Regions from separate parts of the Solibacillus sp. FSL K6-4121 genome, predicted to be linked through region 2. Evidence: predicted binding sites of a transcription regulator. Region 2 holds the regulator's gene; each other region holds the start of a gene.

Region 1 (3,220 bases), 640 kb from region 2:
GCACCAATTGTATGGATAATCGTAGCGATTTCCTCGTTTTTCATAATGTCCTGCAGCTTAGCCTTTTCTGTATTGATAACTTTACCACGTAAAGGCAAAATGGCTTGGAATGTACGATCCCGACCTTGTTTCGCAGAACCGCCGGCAGAATCACCCTCTACTAAATACAGTTCGTTTCTCGCTGCATTTTTAGATTGTGCAGGTGTTAACTTACCTGACAGCAATGTACTCGACTTTTTCTTTTTCCCATTTCTTGCGTCATCCCGTGCTTTACGGGCAGCTTCACGAACTTGGTGTGCACGAATCGCCTTTCGCACTAAAGATGCCGATAGCTCTGCGTTTTCCTCTAGTACATACAATAACTTTTCAGAAACGACTGTATCGACGACATAACGCGCCTCGGATGTACCGAGCTTGCCTTTCGTCTGACCTTCAAACTGGAGCAGATTCTCTGGAATACGTACTGAAACAATCGCAGTTAAACCTTCGCGAATGTCAACGCCCTCCAAGTTTTTATCTTTTTCTTTTAATAGACCAATTTTTCTTGCATATTCATTAAACACTCGTGTTAGAGCAGACTTCGCACCTGTTTCATGTGTTCCGCCATCTCGAGTACGAACATTATTTACGAATGAAAGAATCGTTTCGGAATAGCCATCATTAAATTGCAGGGCAAATTCCACTTCAATTTCCTGAAGTATACCTTCCACATATTTAACAGGATGCAGGACATCTTTTTCCTCATTTAAGTAAGCAACAAATGCTTCAATACCATTTTCATAGAAGAAAACTTCATGTTGTCCTTCAGCACGCTCATCGATCAATTCTATTTTTAAACCTTTTAATAAAAATGCTGATTCTCGCAGGCGCTCTGCCAGCGTGTCGTAATTATACTTTGTAGCTGAGAAAATCGATGAATCAGGCAGGAAGTGCACTAATGTACCTGTTTCCTTTGTATTTCCAATCATATCAAGCGATGTTGCCGGTTTACCACCCTGTTCGAAGCGTTGACGATAAATTTGCCCGTCACGGTAAATTGTCACTTCTAAAAAAGTGGACAACGCATTTACTACTGATGAACCTACACCATGTAAACCACCACTCGTTTTATAGCCGCCTTGTCCAAATTTACCACCTGCATGGAGTACTGTAAAAATAATTTCCGGAGTTGGCTTACCCATTTTATGCATACCTGTAGGCATACCACGACCATGGTCTCGTACGCTAATACTATTATCTTCATGAATCTTCACGATGATATGATTACCAAATCCAGCAAGCGCTTCATCCACTGCGTTATCTACAATTTCATACACTAAGTGGTGAAGACCTCGACTATCTGTAGAACCAATATACATCCCTGGTCTTTTACGTACGGCTTCTAAACCTTCTAATACTTGAATGGCATCTTCATTATAAGACATGCCTGATTGATTTTTAACCAAATGCAATCCCCTCCAAAAAATACAAACAAACGTTCTATTTACTACCTAATCGTACTTTCAAATATGCATGATGTCAATGTTTGAGCGTACTTTTTTAGGCTTTGCAAAGACTAATTGTATCATCAAAAACCGCCGTTTAAAAGCCTATCCTTTAATAGTTGATGTACAAATGTAACTTTTTTCCTGTTTACTTCGTAATATTACGAAAAAATAATACCTCTTTCCTTCTATTAAAAAACATTGTAGAATATTCATAACATACTATTAGTACCAACTAATAATTCTGACATTTGAAAGGAGCACAACTTCTTGATCAACGCTTTAATAATTATTTGTGCTTATTTAATCGGTTCCATCCCTTCTGCATTATGGATAGGGAAAATTTTTTATAAAACAGATATCCGAAAGCAAGGCAGCGGAAATTTAGGCACTACGAATACATTTAGAGTTCTAGGGAAGAAACCTGGAATTGCTGTCCTGCTAATTGATATTTTAAAAGGTACAGCAGCCGTTTTATTGCCGCTGTTAGCTGTTTTCAGTGATAGCACTGTTCATCCACTTATTCTTGGTATCGTTGCAGCAGCGGGACATATGTTCCCAGTATTTGCGAGCTTCCGTGGTGGTAAAGCCGTAGCTACAAGTGCAGGTATCATTTTAGGTTATAATTTGCCATTATTCTTTGTTTTACTAACTGTATTTATCATTTCATTAAAAATGACAAAAATGGTGAGCTTAACGTCAATGATTGCTTCTACAGTGGCGATCATCTATGTAACAATTAATTGGATTGTTACAGGTGAATATGCGCTCTTTATTTTAGTAGCAATTTTAGCTTCCTTTATCTTTTATCGTCACCGAGAGAATATTATACGCATAAAAAATGGAACTGAACCAAAAATTAAAGGTTTTTAACATCCAGGCTGAAAGTATAAACTTTCAGCCTTTTTTGTTTTATTTAAGCAGGCGCGGGTTTTGTAAGTTCTTTTCATTTCCTGCATAATGACAATAGAGGTGAATTGTATGGAAATTAAATTAACAGAAAAAGCAGTCGAATGGTTTAAAGAAGAAATGGAAATAGAACATGGGGACTATATTCGTTTTTATGCACGCTATGGCGGCTCATCTCCCTTCCATGAAGGCTTTTCATTAGGAATGACACGTGAGGAGCCACATGAAATAGGGATTGAAACTGTTATAGAGAATGTACACTTCTTTATTGAAAAGTCAGATGAATGGTTTTTTAATCACCACAATCTAATTGTAGACGTCGACGAGTCAATGGACGAGTTACGCTATTCCTATGAAAAATAGCATTAAAAAGTAATAATATTTTAAATTTATTGTAAATCCGTTTTTCATCCTTGTAATCGCTATAATGTGTAAAGATGATATTGACTACAAGAAGAGGGATTACAATTGAACGTGAAACAAGGATTTTATTGGCGCTGCCTATTTTTTATCGCAGGTATTATCGTTTTGTCATTAGGGATTGCCTTAACGATTAAAGGACAAACAATCGGAGTAGGTTCATGGGACGTGCTCCATATAGGACTTTATAAAAATCTCGGCTTAACAATCGGGGCTTGGTCCATCATTATCGGGTTACTTATTTTAGCGATTGACTCGATGTTATCAAAAAGATTACCGAAAATAGGTACCTATTTAGATATGTTTTTAACAGGTATTTTTATTGATATCTTTTTATATGTGTTGCCTCATGCTCACAACCTTTTGGAACAAACTTTATCGTTTGTCGTGGGAATTGTATTACTAGG
Region 2 (3,220 bases):
TTTCTTCAACTGGTACATCTTTTCGTTCGCGACCTTCAATATTCCCACGGTTTTTTAAATTATTTTGGGGTTGATACCCGTTTTCTACTGCTCGACGCATTCCCCGACGAATTTTAGCATTGTGCATACGTCGCTGATACTCTTCAACTACAGCCAATATTTCAAGCAGCATCGTATCCATCTCATTTAACACTACAGGACCAGCATCATTCAATGTATAAACAGTCGCTTCGTATTTTTGTAATAGATGGAGAACTGCCATTCTTGCATTCCCTCGCCCTAAACGAGTTTCGTCCTGAACAAATAATGCTTTGATCTTATTTTCCCTCATATAATCGAGCATATCCAGTAATCCATCACGTTCCACGTCATAGCCGCTATGTTGATCCGTAAAAATCTCTACTTCTTTAAAACCGAATGCTCCTGCATATTTCGTAAGTTCCTCTTGCTGGCGCTGCAACGATGTTTCTTGCGCACTTTTTTCGGTACTGACGCGGCAATAAATTACTGCTTTAGTTTTTTTCATTATTATCTCTCGCTACCTTAATTGTCGACACATCGGATGATTCATTCAACTGAACAATATATTGGGCTTCCTTTTCAACTGGTACAACCAATATTTGTCCTGAAACAACTTTTCCATCTCGTAGACCATTTTCTTTTTTCACTTTGTTTATCCAATCATGCGTTGCCATTTTACCACGATAATGGTCTGCAAGCGACCATAAAGTATCTCCTTGTTCGATAGATACTTGTTCGTATAATTCTATATTATTGTCTTTATGGAATATTAATACCAATAATAGAATAGAAAACATGAGAAACATTGATGTGAAGCTGTTTAACTTAATTTTTTTCATAATAAAAACCCCTCTTTTCGAATATATGTTCGGAATGTTTGTTCCCATAATAATACGAACATATGTTTTTGTCAACCGTTTTTTCGAACTTATGTTTGCATTCGTGTTCGCATACTGCTATACTTACACTAAGAAAAATAGCATGATAAAGAGGTGAGTTAGTTGACACAAAAAATTTCCAAGCGACAAGAAGCTATTCTAACTTTTATAAAAGAGGAAGTTCGTTCAAAAGGCTATCCGCCTTCAGTTCGTGAAATTGGAGAGGCAGTAGGTTTAGCTTCTAGTTCAACTGTCCACGGGCATTTAGCTCGATTAGAAAGTAAAGGGCTTATACGTCGCGACCCTACTAAACCGCGTGCCATTGAAATTTTAGATCAAGAAGAGCTATCAATAGCTAAGCAAGGTGTAATTCACGTACCATTAATCGGTAAAGTTACAGCTGGTTTACCTATTTCAGCTATTGAAGATATCCAAGAATATTTCCCGCTGCCCGATGCATATGGATCATCAGAAGATGAGTTATTTATGCTTGAAATAATGGGTGAATCAATGATTGAAGCAGGCATATTAAATGGGGATTACGTTATCGTCAAGAAAACTTCTACTGCAAGCAATGGAGAAATTGTTGTTGCAATGACCGAAGAAGATGAGGCGACTGTGAAGCGTTTCTACAAAGAAAAAACTCATTTCCGTCTACAACCTGAAAACAGTTCAATGGAGCCGATTATTGTTAATCAAGTATCAATTTTAGGTAAAGTAGTAGGGCTATATCGAAATATTCATTAATTAAAAGCTTGCCATTCTAATAGAATCGGCAAGCTTTTTCTTTTTCAAACAAAAAACCCAGCCGAAATCGACTGGGTCCTCCTTTATTTTTTACATGCATTTATAAAACTACTAAATAAACGTTGTGCATAAATATCACCGTTTGGTGCCAACTCTTCAGGGTGCCACTGTACAGCCACACAATATGGATGGGATTCGTGCTCTATTCCCTCAATTATACCGTCTTTTGCAACAGCCGATGTGATCAGACCTTTCCCTAATTTCCCTACTGACTGGTGATGGAAAGTATTCACACGAAATGATTCTTCTCCAAAAATAGCTTTAAACTTTGGTGTTTTCACATCAACAGTGTGGGCTAATTCTCCGCGCTTGGATGGTTGCTTATGTTGGACTATATTTTCCACCTGTGATGGAATATCCTGAATAATCGTACCTCCAAAGGCTACATTCATAATCTGCTGTCCTCGGCAAATACCTAGAATGGGCATTTGTCTTTTAAATGCTTCATTCATTAATAAAAGATCACTGTCATCACGCTTTCGTACTACACTCCCGATATTACGATGCGGCTCTTCATTAAATAATAACGGATCGATATCCGCACCACCAATTAATACAATACCATCAACAATATCCAATAAAGCCTCAACATTTCCTTTCGTCGCATTCGGAATACAAATCGGAATTCCCCCTGCTTGTTCAATTGATGTTAAATAGACATTATTAATATCCATTTTCTTGTCAAAGTCATACATCGTTAATCCAATAATCGGCTTCATTTTCTATCCCCTTAAAGTTAAAAGATAATTCAAATATTTTAAATTATACTATTATATCGCCTTAAATGACTACTAAAATTTACAAATAAAGGGGCTGCTAAATGCAGACCCTGTTTGACTAAACAATTTCAAGTTGTTTTATAAAATATTCCTTAATTTCTTTCCAATTATGGACGCGTGTATATCCTTCTTCTGCCCGATTGTATGGCATTGAATACAATAGTCCTGTTCCTTTAAATGCCGCAAGTTGTCTTGGACTGTCGTCAATTAAATAATCGGTATGTATAACTGCTTTATTTCCGCAAAATACAATATTTTGTGTTTTAATGAATGGAAAATGCTTGATTAGCCAATCATATTTGGCTGTGAATGATCCCGGTACATCCATTGCAGCAGTAGCTATAAAGATTTCATAATGCTCCTGCAGCTCCTGAATGACTTCAATTGCATCTTCATCCAGTAAGTCCAAATCACGGAAATAATCTGGCTCATTTAATAGTGCAAATAGTTTCTTCGCATCTTCACGTGGTAAATCACGCTGCGTAGTTAATAAAAATTCCTCGTCCGTAAAGGAAGTGCCAAAATTCTCATTGTAAGTAATACGTAACTTAGAATAAAAGTCAGCTAAAACCTGGTCCATATCAATCGCAATACTTTTCTTCATATAATTTCCTCCTTGAAATTTCCTAATTTAAGTTTATACAATTATATCGTGAAATAACAAGGTATTACTCTCCACAACTAACAACGAACATATTTGCGTTTAAATCCGATACGCCCTTTTTCAACTTGCTT
Region 3 (3,220 bases), on a different contig from region 2:
TTGGGTCGGAATTGTTATTGGGGCAAATTGCCAATACGAATGCAAAGTTTATTTCAAGTCAGCTATCTGAACTTGGGATTAATGTTTATTATCATACCGTTGTAGGGGACAATGAGGCGCGGCTTCTCGAGGCAATCCGTATTGCAGAACAGCGAGCAGACCTGATTATTTTCTCCGGCGGGTTAGGACCGACAAAGGATGATTTAACGAAAGAGACAATTGCAAAGCATTTAGATCGAAATTTAGTATTTGATGAGACCGCACTCTATGCGATTGAAGAGTTCTTTTCGAAACAAAAACGTCCTATGACAGAAAACAACCGGAAACAGGCGCTTGTATTGGAAGGTTGTGATGTGCTGCTAAATCAGCATGGCATGGCACCGGGGATGTTTTTATCCGAAAGTGACCGCATTTATATTTTGCTGCCAGGACCGCCTAAAGAACTTGAGCCAATGTTCCAATACGAAACGAAACCGAAGTTAGCGGCACTTTTACATGATGGTGGCGTTATTTTATCGCATGTACTGCGTTTTTATGGCATTGGGGAAGCAGAACTGGAAGATCGTATCGAGAATATATTGGATGAACAAACGAATCCAACTGTTGCACCGCTTGCTTCAGATGGGGAAGTAACATTGCGAATTACAGCGAAAGCGCAAAATGAACAGCAGGCATTCCGCTTAATTGAATTAAAGAAACGTGAAATTTTGGATATCGTTGGAGAGTATTTTTACGGGGTTAATGATGAATCACTAGGCTTTAATCTTGTCCAAATGCTATTGGAAAATGAATTAACGATTTCTGCTGCAGAAAGTTTAACTGCCGGTCTGTTCCAGTCAGAGCTGGCGGAGGTTCCTGGTGTCGCTTCTGCATTAATTGGCGGCGTTGTGACGTATACAAAGGAAACAAAAATAGAACAGCTCGGTATTTCCGCTGATCTTATCGAAGAATATGGTATTGTCAGCAGTGAATGTGCCGCTGCAATGGCTATGAAAGTTCGAGAAAAATTCCATACAGATATCGGTATTGGGTTAACGGGCGCAGCAGGTCCAGGTAGTCATGATGGTCTACCTGCAGGAGCCATTTGGGTAGGAATTAGTATCGGCGACCATGAGCCTTTCACATATCGTTTGCAGCTAACAGGGTCCCGAAACACGAACCGAATTCGAGCTGTTAAATTTACATTCAGCTATTTAATGAGGGAACTGGCTAAACTAGGTTACAAAAAGCTAATCTAGTTTAAGCTTTAGTGGAAAAATGTAGATTTGAAAGCGGAAAATAAGGCATTCAGAAGATTTCTAAGAAAAAGCGAAAATATGTTCGCTTTTTTCTTGAATGTTATCTCATTAGCAAGTATAATAGAGACATAAGTTAAATAAAGCTTTTTTCTTAAGGAGGAAATAGTTTGAGCGATCGTAAAGCAGCGTTAGACATGGCGTTAAAACAAATAGAAAAACAATTCGGTAAAGGTTCTGTCATGAAGTTAGGTGAAAATTCCAACCGACATATGGAAACAACTTCATCAGGCTCTATCGCAATTGATGCAGCATTAGGTATAGGTGGCTATCCACGCGGACGTATTGTAGAAGTATACGGACCAGAGTCATCTGGTAAAACAACAGTTACATTACATGCCATCGCAGAAATTCAGGCTAACGGCGGTACAGCAGCATTTATCGATGCTGAGCACGCACTTGACCCGGTATATGCACAAAAATTAGGTGTTAATATAGATGAGTTACTATTATCACAGCCGGATACAGGTGAACAAGCACTTGAAATCGCGGAAGCATTAGTACGTTCTGGTGCGATCGATATTATCGTAATTGACTCTGTAGCAGCTTTAGTACCAAAAGCAGAGATTGAAGGCGAAATGGGTGACTCGCATATGGGTCTTCAAGCGCGTTTAATGTCTCAGGCATTACGTAAATTATCAGGCGTTATCAACAAATCAAATACGCTTGCTATTTTCATCAACCAAGTTCGTGAAAAAATCGGAGTTATGTTCGGTAACCCGGAAACAACAACAGGTGGACGTGCCCTTAAATTCTACTCTTCTATCCGTTTAGAAGTACGTCGCGGTGAAGCGATTAAGCAAGGTACAGAAATTATCGGTAACAAAACGAAAATCAAAGTTGTAAAAAATAAAGTAGCACCACCATTCCGTACAGCGGAAGTAGACATTATGTACGGTGAAGGGATTTCAAAAGAAGGCGAAATTGTCGACATCGGTGCAGAACTGGATATTATCCAAAAAAGCGGTTCATGGTATTCATATAATAATGAACGAATTGGCCAAGGCCGTGAAAACGTAAAGCAATTCTTAAAAGAAAATCCTGCAATTAAAGAGGACGTTACTGAAAAAATCCGTCAACATTTCGGAATCGGCGAGCTTGGCTATACAATTGGTGCCAATGACACAGCAGAAGAAGAAATCGATGAACTGGAATTATTCGAAGACGAAAAATAATGTTTGCGAACCCAAGCGAGTGTTCTTGCTTGGGTTTTTGTTTTTGTTGGGGGCGTGGATGGGAGGAGCGTTTTTATGACTTCGTTTAGTCAAGTGAGGTATGCCTGTGAATTTATTAGAAGAACTTTGTGTGATATTAGAAGTTTAGATGCGGATATTAGAAACTTGGTCTGACTTCGCTCAGTAGAAAGCGGTGGGGAAATGCAGTTGGAAATTTTATTAGAACAATCGTTCGTTTTATTCGAAAATCTCCAACTGATATTAGAAAATCAGATGGGGATATTAGAAAATGGGGAACACTTATTAGCAAAAGTTTAGGATATATTAGCAAATCGAAAGTTTATTAGCACAAATAAAAATATATTAGAACTTTTAAAGATTTATTAGAAAATCTTACCAACAGCCAGTCGCCGTGTGCCACCGCAATAAACAAGTACTTTCCACCACCACGCGGCATGCTCTGAAACAACCCAATTCCAAAAATATAAAAACCCCTTTAACCATGGCTATTCTTGACATACCTAATTATGAACTATACAATTAAAATGTATAATTTCTAAATTTTGAAATGAAATAGGCAATATGTTTGAAAATTCGAAAACATATATAGCCGACTAGAAGAACATCAGACATATCAGCTTAGGAGGGATTAGTATTATGGAAATGATTCTCCCTGCTTTGCTAGGATTCGCTGTCGGTGTTGCTGTTATCTATTTTTACATGAAAAACGTGAATGAATCAAAAGTCACT
Region 4 (3,220 bases), on a different contig from region 2:
CAATGAGCGCTTCAGCTGCATCATCTGCCACTTGTTTTGATTGTAATTCAATTGTCTCAATACCCTCTGCTAATACATGGAGAGCATTAGAACCATCTTGCATTTTTTCAGCCTGTTTACTACTACTCATAGCAATTTCTTCAATACTAGTAGAAACATTATATAATGCTTGTTCATTTTCTTGAGCGATAATTGCTAAACTATTTGATGAATTACGAATTGCATTAGTATTTTCATTTACTTGAAGGACTAAACGATGAACACCATCCAGCATTTGATTGTAATGGTTTGCCAGATCAGCAATTTCATCATTTGAATTCGTTTCAAAGCGGGAGATAAAATCACCACTTGCTGTTCTTTCAAATACTTTTTTTAAATTACTAAAAATCTGAATTAGTTTAATTGACATGAAATAAGCGAATAAACAACCAATGATTAATCCAATAATAAGTGATATCCAACCGTTAATTGTAAACTCCTTTAATTTTTCAGCAAAATTATCTTTATCTATAACAGAGACAATCTTCCAATTGTTTTTTTCTATTGTCTGTATTTCACCCGAATAATCAACACCAGCCCAATTAAATTGTTCAATTTGATTATTTGTATTTGAATCATTTAAAAGCCAGCTAAATTCCGTAGCTAATTCACGAGGATTTAATAAATCCGAAACCCCCTCAATTTTACCGGAGTTATCAGCATTAATATTTTTTCCGTCTCCATCTTCAATAAATGAAGAAACGATAAGACCATTTGGATCAACAATCATCAATTGGGAAGAGGTACCTTCTTCAATACTTTCTCGTATTGAACCAATCGTTGAGAAGTCAATATCAAAGCCGACTGCACCAACTAACTTTCCATTATTAAATATGGGAGCAATAACCGAAGTCATTAATTGATTTACGCCAGTGTCCAAATAGATATCCATCCACTGTAGGTTCGGATGACTGTTTAACTTTGCGAATGTTTGAGAGTCACGAACATCCCAATCGTATGTAATTTCCGGTGTCACGTGTAACTTGCCAGTTTTAAAGTCCATGAAATAAACCGCTAAATAATCACTATTCTGTTCTTGAAGCGTTTTTGTTATTTTGTCAATTTGGGTATAATCTTTTTCTTCATTTGTTAAGATTGCCTCTACCACCTGACTAAATTGTAGAATAGCGGATTCATAATTCAATAAGCCTAAAGATACTTGATTAACTGCATTCTTTGCATTATCAGAAGAGGTTTGATGATTTTCCTCCTCCAGAATGTTACGCACGTTCCACTGACTAAAAACTACAGTTATGCCGACTGCTAAAACGATAGCAAAAGATATATAAATCATCCACTTCGCTTTTAATGTAAGATTTTTAAAAAAATTCACTTGTTTCACGTCTTTCTTTTGACTAAATATTTACTTTTACACCGAAAAGTAGAAAGTTTATCCGAATAAAAGTATATATACGTGTAGGACTAATGTCTATAGAAATTACTGCATCGAGGGCAAAATGCATTATAATTACAATTTTCTAAATAATATTACTATTTAATGGGTATACTGTGTATGATAATTAATAAATTACTTTTTATGGCTGAAGAATTGATATTTGACGGTTGCAAATATTGTTTGAGGAAAGAAATTAGAGGTTGTCTCTTTATATAGTAATTACAGGATGAATGAAGGCTTTTAGAGCTTTGTTGTAAAAAATAAAAAGTCTTATAGAAAATAAATATTTTATTTTAACCTAACTTAAAATACGTTGTCAACAAATAAATTGTATTTTTGTTTAAGAAATGTTATAATAGACTTACAATTGTGGTATTTCGAATTCTGCTGTAAATGCAGAGAGAATTTGGAATACGTTTTTTAATAGTCTTTTTCAAAATTAAGGTAAAAATTCAAACAATTGTGTGTGGTTTATTAGAAGTTATTTAATTTAATAATAAATTTACCTGTAAAAATGTGAAGGAGGACTATAATAATGAATTTAATTAATAAGAAAGTTACCCATAAGCTGTTTGGTATGGGAAGTGTTGTTAAACATAATGATTCAAGTATTGAAATCCATTTTGAAACGGAAAAGAAAAAATTTGTTTTCCCTGATGTATTTGAAAAACACCTGAAACTTCATGATAAAGGTGATGCGAGTTCACTTGAAAAAATTATTGAAAAAAGAGAGCTAGAGCGAAGAGAGGAAGAATGGCAAAAGGAAGAAGAATTAAAACTTTTGCGAAAAAATCAAGATCTTCGCCAACAACATGAAAAACTTATGAAAAACCATAAACTTCATCCCGAATCCCAGATGGTTTTTTGGTGTGATGAAGAAGAGCAAAGTACGGCATTTACAGAGTGGAAAGTTTTCTCTGGCGTTGCTAAAAGTGGAGTTAACAAGGGGAAACCAAACAAACCAATACGATTGTTTGAAAATAGTGCAGTCTTATTAACTGCAGTAGATCCTGACTCGTCAGAAAAAGAAAGACGTATTTTAGGTGTTTACATGGTGAAGGAAGATTTTATCGGAAAGCTTAGCCAAGATGGTAATATTCCTGCCCATTCAAAGTTCAGATTAAAACTTACAGAAGAGGAAGCGAATAAAATGCTCTTCTGGAATTACTATGTAAATGAAAAGTTTACTCATAAAATGACTTGGAATACAGGTAAACACCGTTACTTTAATAACCTTTGGATGGCACAAATTTTACGCGACATAGTATCGCTTAAAACTGATCCACAGGAACAAGAGCTGGCACAACAATTTTTTGATTACTTCTGTAAAATCAACAAAATATCAGCTCAAGAGTTACCAAATCCAAATGGTGCATTAAAGCGTATTTAATTTTTTGTTCCATTTTAAAAAGAGAGGTTGCAACCTGCAATCTCTCTTTTTGCGCATTCAAAACTAAATGGATGAATCCCAAATACTTTCCATCAATCAAAAATATAACGAATTACATCTATTGCTTGGTCAACAGTTTCTACGGTTACATTTGCTTTATTGGAAAGTTCCTTTAAAGGGTGAATCAATGACTCTGGTCGAATAATAATAGTTGGCTTGTTCATAGCAATAGCCGTACTTGCATCCATTGCGGTATTCCACTGTTTATACTTTTCGCCGAATAAGGCAATGACGATATCCGCTTTTTGCATTAATACTTGTGTTCTGAAATTATTAATATCCGATGCTGCATTATCTTTATGGAAGTTAGAAGGCTGCTCCCCTAAAATTTCTTC

What was found. The regulator LexA, encoded in region 2, represses DNA repair genes until DNA is damaged. The targets are predictions, from matches to a motif close to CGAACATATGTTCG.
Region 1: parE (DNA topoisomerase IV subunit B) is a predicted target of LexA. The motif match lies at 1,468-1,481, and genes of this name have one in related genera.
Region 3: recA (recombinase RecA) is a predicted target of LexA. The motif match lies at 1,310-1,323, and genes of this name have one in related genera.
Region 4: MHH95_RS01970 (malate synthase) is a predicted target of LexA. The motif match lies at 1,889-1,902, and genes of this name have one in related genera.

What each region holds. Positions count from the first base shown of each region.
Region 1 covers NZ_JBBOCS010000002.1:680,752-683,971, reverse strand. Annotated here, with positions in the region: gene parE (DNA topoisomerase IV subunit B) at 1-1,424, opposite strand, end outside; gene plsY (glycerol-3-phosphate 1-O-acyltransferase PlsY) at 1,755-2,357, shown strand; gene MHH95_RS12795 (HesB/YadR/YfhF family protein) at 2,466-2,756, shown strand; gene MHH95_RS12790 (YczE/YyaS/YitT family protein) at 2,868-3,220, shown strand, end outside.
Region 2 covers NZ_JBBOCS010000002.1:1,324,339-1,327,558, forward strand. Annotated here, with positions in the region: gene MHH95_RS16335 (YneB family resolvase-like protein) at 1-526, opposite strand, end outside; gene yneA (cell division suppressor protein YneA) at 513-860, opposite strand; gene lexA (transcriptional repressor LexA) at 1,023-1,646, shown strand; gene MHH95_RS16350 (gamma-glutamyl-gamma-aminobutyrate hydrolase family protein) at 1,730-2,425, opposite strand; gene MHH95_RS16355 (5' nucleotidase, NT5C type) at 2,544-3,089, opposite strand; gene MHH95_RS16360 (DNA alkylation repair protein) at 3,167-3,220, opposite strand, start outside.
Region 3 covers NZ_JBBOCS010000001.1:1,893,557-1,896,776, forward strand. Annotated here, with positions in the region: gene MHH95_RS09375 (competence/damage-inducible protein A) at 1-1,238, shown strand, start outside; gene recA (recombinase RecA) at 1,406-2,470, shown strand; gene rny (ribonuclease Y) at 3,128-3,220, shown strand, end outside.
Region 4 covers NZ_JBBOCS010000001.1:365,596-368,815, reverse strand. Annotated here, with positions in the region: gene MHH95_RS01975 (methyl-accepting chemotaxis protein) at 1-1,372, opposite strand, end outside; gene MHH95_RS01970 (malate synthase) at 1,971-2,825, shown strand; gene MHH95_RS01965 (YtoQ family protein) at 2,918-3,220, opposite strand, start outside.